Regions from separate parts of the Rheinheimera mangrovi genome, predicted to be linked through region 2. Evidence: predicted binding sites of a transcription regulator. Region 2 holds the regulator's gene; the other holds the start of a gene.

Region 1 (3,426 bases), 1.4 Mb from region 2:
CTGCTTCGGCAGGTCTTGTTTTTGCGGCCATCCTTGTCGCTCACCTTTCAGGCCACCACTTCGCATTGTTGTTTTATGTAACAGAAGGTTTAAATAAGTATTTCATTTTTACTGTATGTGCAATTTTTTTCATTTTGGCTCTTGATCCTACTCCTGTTTTTTTACACACTAGTTGTATCTCTTTTATCACCCGCACAAACGAGACTGCCGACATGAAGTCGGTGAAACCTGAAGGATAAGGTATGCAAGTAGCTGTGAGTTCTGTACATCCTGATAATAAAGAATGGTTGTCACATGTAAAAATTGGCCAGCGTTTTGATTTGGAGTTATTGGATCAACGCAAAAGCCGGTGTAACTGCGAACTTGTGGGTTATAAAGCGGGTAAATATGTGCTGTTCAGGGTTGATGATGATACCTTACCTGACCGCTTTTTCATTAATGGTTTGGCTGTGGTCTGTCGTTTTTTAGTTGAAGATTCAGTAGGTGAATGTTTCGCTTTTAAATCTGAACTACAGCAACTGATGCGTTTTCCTGACAAACTGGTAGTAGTCAGTTTCCCTGTGATGATACAGCGTCGGGCGTTGCGTAATGAACGCCGTAACAGTATTTTTATTCCTGCGTCGGTGAGGCTCAATCTGGAAGTTGTGCAGAGTGCCCGCAGTTTTCAAGGCTACGTGATTGACGTATCCAGTGGGGGCTGTCGTTTTTTATTTGACCCTTCTCCTCAGGGCAACAAAGTCAATATGGCTCCTATAGTTCTGCATATTCAATGTGAAAAAGTAGGAATTAATCAGCAAATTAAGGGCGAAGTACGTAACTCCAGGCTGGAAGAACGCGGGTTATCTATTGGTATTCAGTTTAACTTGCCGCAACTGTATTTAGAGAAACTGGCCGTTGCTTCCTGAACCAGTCCTTCAGGTTGCCACTGTCAGAAGGACTGGTTAGTTGCTGTTTGCTTTTAGAACGAATAACGGGCGCCAATCATCCAAACATAAGGATCGATACTGACATCAACAGACTGAATGCTGGTGTTATTCACCAGTACGCGGCCAGTGGTATCTATATCCATTTTACTTAGCATCAGATGTGCGCTCCAGCTATCCGCCAGCTTCACATTAACACCAGCCTGCATGGCCAATCCCCAGGAGTCTTTTAATTTAAGCTCTACCTTGTCATTTGCATCAGTCACATTCAGTGCCTGCAAGGTACTGATTAACTCGCCTGACACTTCTTCTTTAAAGAAGTTAGTGTAATTCAGACCTAAACCAATAAAAGGGTCAAATCTGCTGTCACCCAAATCAAAATGGTACTGAGCTAATAAAGTGGGAGGTAAATGTTTGGTACTGCCTAATGGCAAGCCGTCGATGGCTGAACCTTTTACCTGAACATCATGGCTAAAAGGTGTTGCCGCTATCAGCTCCAGGGTCCAGTTTTTATTCAATTGGTAGTCGATAGTAATGCCCAACTGGGTATTGTTATTAACAGACACTTCAGTGGAATTAGCAGGTAAACCAGCGACAGTCTCAACAACATTCAGGTGACCACTGGAGTCTTGTGGAGCTACAGAAATAGCACCGACATTTACAGACCAGTTAGCCAGAGCTGGAGCGGCAGAGGCGGCTAACAACAGAGAGAGGATTGTTTTATAACTTGTGTTCATCAGAATGATCCTTGGCTTAAGAAACTGGCGTCATTCTGCGCTTTTGGTGTAGTGAAACTTTGCCCCAGATCAATACTTGTTATAAGCCTGTACTGTCTTTAAGGTTTTTATTGATGTAAAACAAACATATGACAGAATCAAAAATGAAAAGAGAGCCTGAACACTCAGGCTCTATGGCGATATCAGGCAATATAGCGTGCTTTTTTATTGTCTTTCAGCATTGTCATATCAACCAGCACTAAACCGTCGACACAGTCGGCAAAGTCAGGGTCGACGCCAAAGGCCAAAAAGCGCACACCACCAGGTTCGGTCAGTTCACTGTATTGCTTATACAAAGTGGGAATACTAACGCCCATATTGGCCAGTAAGTGCTTTAGCTGCACAAAGTCCTGACTGTAGTTATCACCGCTAAAATGCTGCTGCAGCTGGCTTAAGGTATCCATAGGTAATTCATAAGGAATATTAGGCACAGCGCTTTGTTCCGGGCAGCGGAAATACAGGCTGTAGAAATACACCATCAGATCCCGTGCGGCCTTAGGGTAGCTGTTGGATAAACTGACACCACCAAATAAATAACGGATCTCCGGATTTTGTTTTAAGTATGCTCCTATGCCATACCATAAATAATCCAGACTACGTTTGCCCCAATAACGAGGTTGTACAAAGCTACGGCCAAGCTCCAGGCCTTGATCTAAATAAGGTGTCATCGCAAGGTTAAACTGGAATAAAGATGCTGTATACAAGCCTGAAAGGCCCTTGTCCGCCATCACTTTAGCTGTGTTGGCAAAACGGTATGCACCTACTATTTCTAAGTCGTCTTTGTCCCATAAAATCAGTTGTTCGTAGTAGCTGTCGTACTGATCAATATCACGGCGCTGACCGCTGCCTTCGCCTACAGCTCTAAAGGCGATTTCCCGTAAACGACCAATTTCACGCAGCACAGGTGAACTTTGCTGATACTGGTATAAATAAATCTGTTTGCCATCGCTGGTTTGGCCGAGCAAAGGGCAAGCTTCCACCGCTTTTTTTAATAAAATACGATCTTCAGGATGGGCTATAGCAGTTTGAGTTTTAAACAGCGGCGACTTATCTTTGGCAAGACGATACAGATGTTTTTTAAACAGCTTTACTTTCGCCTGCGTTTCCACAGCCAGATGAGCAAAGCTGTCGTAAGGAATTTGTTCACCAATCCGCATCGCGATGTTTTTATGCTTCTGATTAAACATTTCCTGCACCAGCAACATAGTGGCCAGTGGTTTGTAAATCATTGAGGCGCCATAAAACATCGCAGAGTTACGACCATCAATATAAATCGGCAGAATAGGTGCTTTAGCATTCATCGCAAAACGTAAAAAACCGCCATGCCATTTGCCGTCGCGAATACCATTTGGTTTTAAACGTGATACTTCACCGGCTGGAAACAAAATCAGCGCGCCTTCTGCGGCTAAATGGTCACTGATGCGATCGATACGGCTGCGCTCAGTGCCACCGCTCATATTATTCACTGGTAATAATAAGGAGTGCAGAGGTTCAACCGCCATTAGTAGTTGGTTAGCTATGACTTTCACGTCGGGTCGGATATCCCGCACAAGTTTAATTAAAGCTAAACCATCTAAAGAACCTATAGGGTGGTTGGCGATAATCACCACCCGGCCAGTGCTTGGGATCCGCTCCACTTCGTTGTCACGCACCGCATAGGCGAAGTTAAAGTAATCCAGTACTTGCTCAACGAATTCAATCCCTTGCAAGTGAGGGTAACGTTTGGC
Region 2 (3,426 bases):
CATGGTTTCGATACGGCCAGGGAAACGTTTATCCCAGTCCTGCAGCATTTCTTTCACCACCTGACGCTGCAAACCGTCCTGCGAGCCGCATAAGTTACAAGGGATGATTGGGAACTCACGGGCAGTCGAGTACTTTTCGATGTCTTTTTCGCGGCAATAGGCCAAAGGACGAATGACAATATGCTCGCCGTTGTCACTAATCAGCTTAGCTGGCATCGACTTCATTTTGCCGCCGTAGAACATATTTAAAAACATGGTTTCAATCATGTCGTCACGGTGATGGCCTAAGGCAATTTTAGTGGCGCCCAACTCTTTGGCCGTGCGGTATAAAATGCCCCTGCGCAAGCGTGAGCATAAAGAGCAGGTGGTTTTGCCTTCAGGAATTTTGTCTTTGACAATAGAGTAGGTGTCTTCGGTGACTATCTGAAAATCCACGCCGATACGGGTTAAATAACCAGGCAGAACATCCGCTGGAAACCCAGGTTGTTTCTGATCAAGATTCACCGCCACTATGGAAAACTGAATAGGGGCAGATTGTTGTAAATTCAGCAGAATATCCAGCAAGGTGTAGCTGTCCTTACCACCGGACAAACACACCATCACCTTGTCACCTTCTTCAATCATATTAAAGTCGGCAATGGCTTGACCAACGCCACGACGCAGGCGTTTGTGTAATTTATTCAGGTTATATTGTGCTTTGGCTTCTGCTGCATGTGACATAAAACAACGACCCTACGGAAAAATGGCGCGTAGTATAACCAACTACGCGCCAGCTTTGTAGCGTGTGGAACTTAATGTTTTGTCAGTGGACAGACAAAACCTGCAGGTTTGACTGCTAAGACGTCACAATCGAGCCTGTCTATCACATGCTCAGCAGTATTGCCAATAATGGCTGCTGATAAACCAGTGCGGCCTATGGTACCTATCACCACCATCTCGGCATCCAGTTGTTGCGCCAGTTTAGGGATCACATCTTCAGGCATCCCTTCGAGTACATGAGTCTGAGCCGATGGCAGTTCAAATTCCAATGCCAGCTTTTGCACCGCGTCCAGATGATGAGTTTTCATGGTCTGGTTGTATTCCTGCGGATTAAATTCAGGAATTTCAATGGCAATATTCACAGGTGTACCAGGGAAGGCGTTAACCAGTTGCACTTTGCCATTCAGCAGCGTTGCAAGTTGTTTGGACTGCTGAATAATGCGTTGGTTTAGCGAGCTGTGGTGCGTCTGCTCGCTACCGGCATTGACTGCCGCCACTATATTGCCATGCTCAGGCCAGTCATGATCTTTCACCAGTAATACAGGGCATGGGCATTTACGCAAAATATGCCAGTCGGTTGGGGTGAATATCATGGATTTCAGCACATCATGATCATGTGTGCCTTTGATCACCAAACTGTAATCTTTCTCCAGTACAGCCTGGACTATGGCTTCAAAAGGCCTGTTGTGCCAGACCACCTGAATATCCACCTTCAGACCCTGTTCTCTGTGTTCTGCAACCAGTTCACTGATCCAGAGTTCACGGTCATTGATCACGGCCTGGCGCATCGATTCGCGCTCTTCGCCGGATAACATAGTGGTCATTTCATAGGAAAAATCGTAAATAGATAAGAAAGCCGTCAGTTGACAGTCTTGCAGTTTGGCCAGTTGAACCGCCCGATTCAGAGCTTTTTGTTCAGCCACTGAAGGGTCTAGTACTACCAGTACTTTAGGATATAAGGTCATATCATGCTCCTGCTAAGCTAGGGCTCACCCTGTAAGTGTAGCCAAGGTAGCGAAGGTAGGCTGATAAGTCCTTGTGCTGGATCAATAAAACCCTTGGTACCAGTTATATGGTTACTTTGGGTTTACCAATCTGTCAGCGAGCGATAGCGGAACCACCAGCCAGTTTGCTTAAAGCGTCAGGATTGCTGATTGAAATCAGTTTTCCGTCCACCTGTATTAAATCGTCCTTATGGAATCGACCTAATAAACGACTAATAGTTTCAACCGTCAGGCCTAAATAGTTGCCTATCTCACCTCGGGTCATGCTTAAACGGAATTCTTTTTTTGAAAATCCACGATTGGCAAAACGCTGGGAAAGGTTAGTTAAGAAGGCTGCCAGCTTTTCTTCGGCATTTTTGCGGTTCAGTAACAACAACATTTGTTGGTCGCCACTGATATCCTGACTCATCAGTCGCATCATTTGTTGACGTAACTTTGGCAGTTCACCCATCAGATGATCCATCTGACTGTAGGGGATTTCACAGACCATCGCAGTTTCCAGTGCCTGAGCAAAGCTTGGATGTTGCTGCTCGCCAATGGCATCAAAACCTATCACGTCACCAGGTAAATGAAAGCCGGTAATTTGTTCTTCACCTGACTCAGTCAGGGTAAAGGTTTTAAAAGAACCGCTGCGCACAGCGTATAGAGAATGCAGCGTAGTTCCTGCTTCAATCAGGAAGTCACCTTTGTGCAGTGGTTTTTTGCGTTCAATAATATCATCCAGTGTGTCCAGTTCAGCATTATTAAGGCTGAAGGGCAGGCACAGCTGACTAAATCCGCAGTGTTGGCAACTCAAATTTGAACCGGACATAAGTATTCCTTTATGGCAACTTTCCCAGCTTAGAAAAGTCGCGGCGCTAATGCAATAGCTATAGTGTAAAGCGCGTATAAAGCTAATAGAAAAGCTGCGCTGGTTCTGACCCATTTGTTATTTTTAAACTGACTTAACTGGCGGGCAAAACTGCCAACGGCCAGCATAGCAGGTAAGGTTCCTAAGCCAAAAGCCAGCATCAGCATTGCACCTTGCCAGGCGCTGCCACTGGCCAGACTCCAGCCTAAACTGCTGTAGACCAGACCACAAGGTAAAAAGCCCCAACACAGACCATAAGCTAAGGCTTTTGAACTGCGATCCAGAGGTAACAAGGCCTTAGCGAGTGGCTGGATCTTGCGCCATAAAACTGCCCCCAGCTTTTCAAACAGCGTCAGGGCAAACCATAAGCGAGCGACGTAAAAAGCCATCAGCAATAACAGCATACCGGCCAGTAATTTTAACCAAAAGAAACTGATGCCGAGTTTGACCAGTACCGTTGCACCAAATGCTCCTGTCAGAGCCCCTAATAAGCTGTATGTCGTGATACGACCGAGGCTGAGCATGAACTGCAGCTTGAGTTGTTGTAGCAAATTAAGCTGAGGCATAGCGAGTTGCAATGCGCTGGCAATGCCGCCACACATCACCAGGCAGTGGCTACTGCCTAAAAAACCTATGCTCAGGGCTGCCAGCAGGTTAAGCGTAAGTTCTGGACTCATTGCGGAGGCTGTTTATCCGGATCAACTTCTGGTTTTACGGCTTGCTTTTCTTCTTCAAACAAAATACTCATGCCTTCTTTGTTTAAATCATCAAACTGGCGGCTGCGTACCGCCCAGAAAAAAATGCCCAGACCAA

Evidence for each region. Region 2 encodes FNR, which switches genes on or off when oxygen is low (the NO sensors DNR and NnrR bind a similar motif). Its sites were predicted from a motif close to TTGATNTANATCAA; they were not measured.
Region 1: a site for FNR is predicted at 1,771-1,784, ahead of EK374_RS16275 (OmpW/AlkL family protein). Genes of this name have one in related genera too.

What each region holds. Positions count from the first base shown of each region.
Region 1 covers NZ_CP034683.1:3,578,745-3,582,170, reverse strand. Annotated here, with positions in the region: gene EK374_RS16280 (PilZ domain-containing protein) at 243-905, shown strand; gene EK374_RS16275 (OmpW/AlkL family protein) at 959-1,660, opposite strand; gene EK374_RS16270 (GNAT family N-acyltransferase) at 1,843-3,426, opposite strand, start outside.
Region 2 covers NZ_CP034683.1:2,188,139-2,191,564, forward strand. Annotated here, with positions in the region: gene ttcA (tRNA 2-thiocytidine(32) synthetase TtcA) at 1-720, opposite strand, end outside; gene uspE (universal stress protein UspE) at 792-1,724, opposite strand; gene fnr (fumarate/nitrate reduction transcriptional regulator Fnr) at 1,858-2,574, opposite strand; gene EK374_RS09865 (sulfite exporter TauE/SafE family protein) at 2,604-3,290, opposite strand; gene ccoS (cbb3-type cytochrome oxidase assembly protein CcoS) at 3,287-3,426, opposite strand, start outside.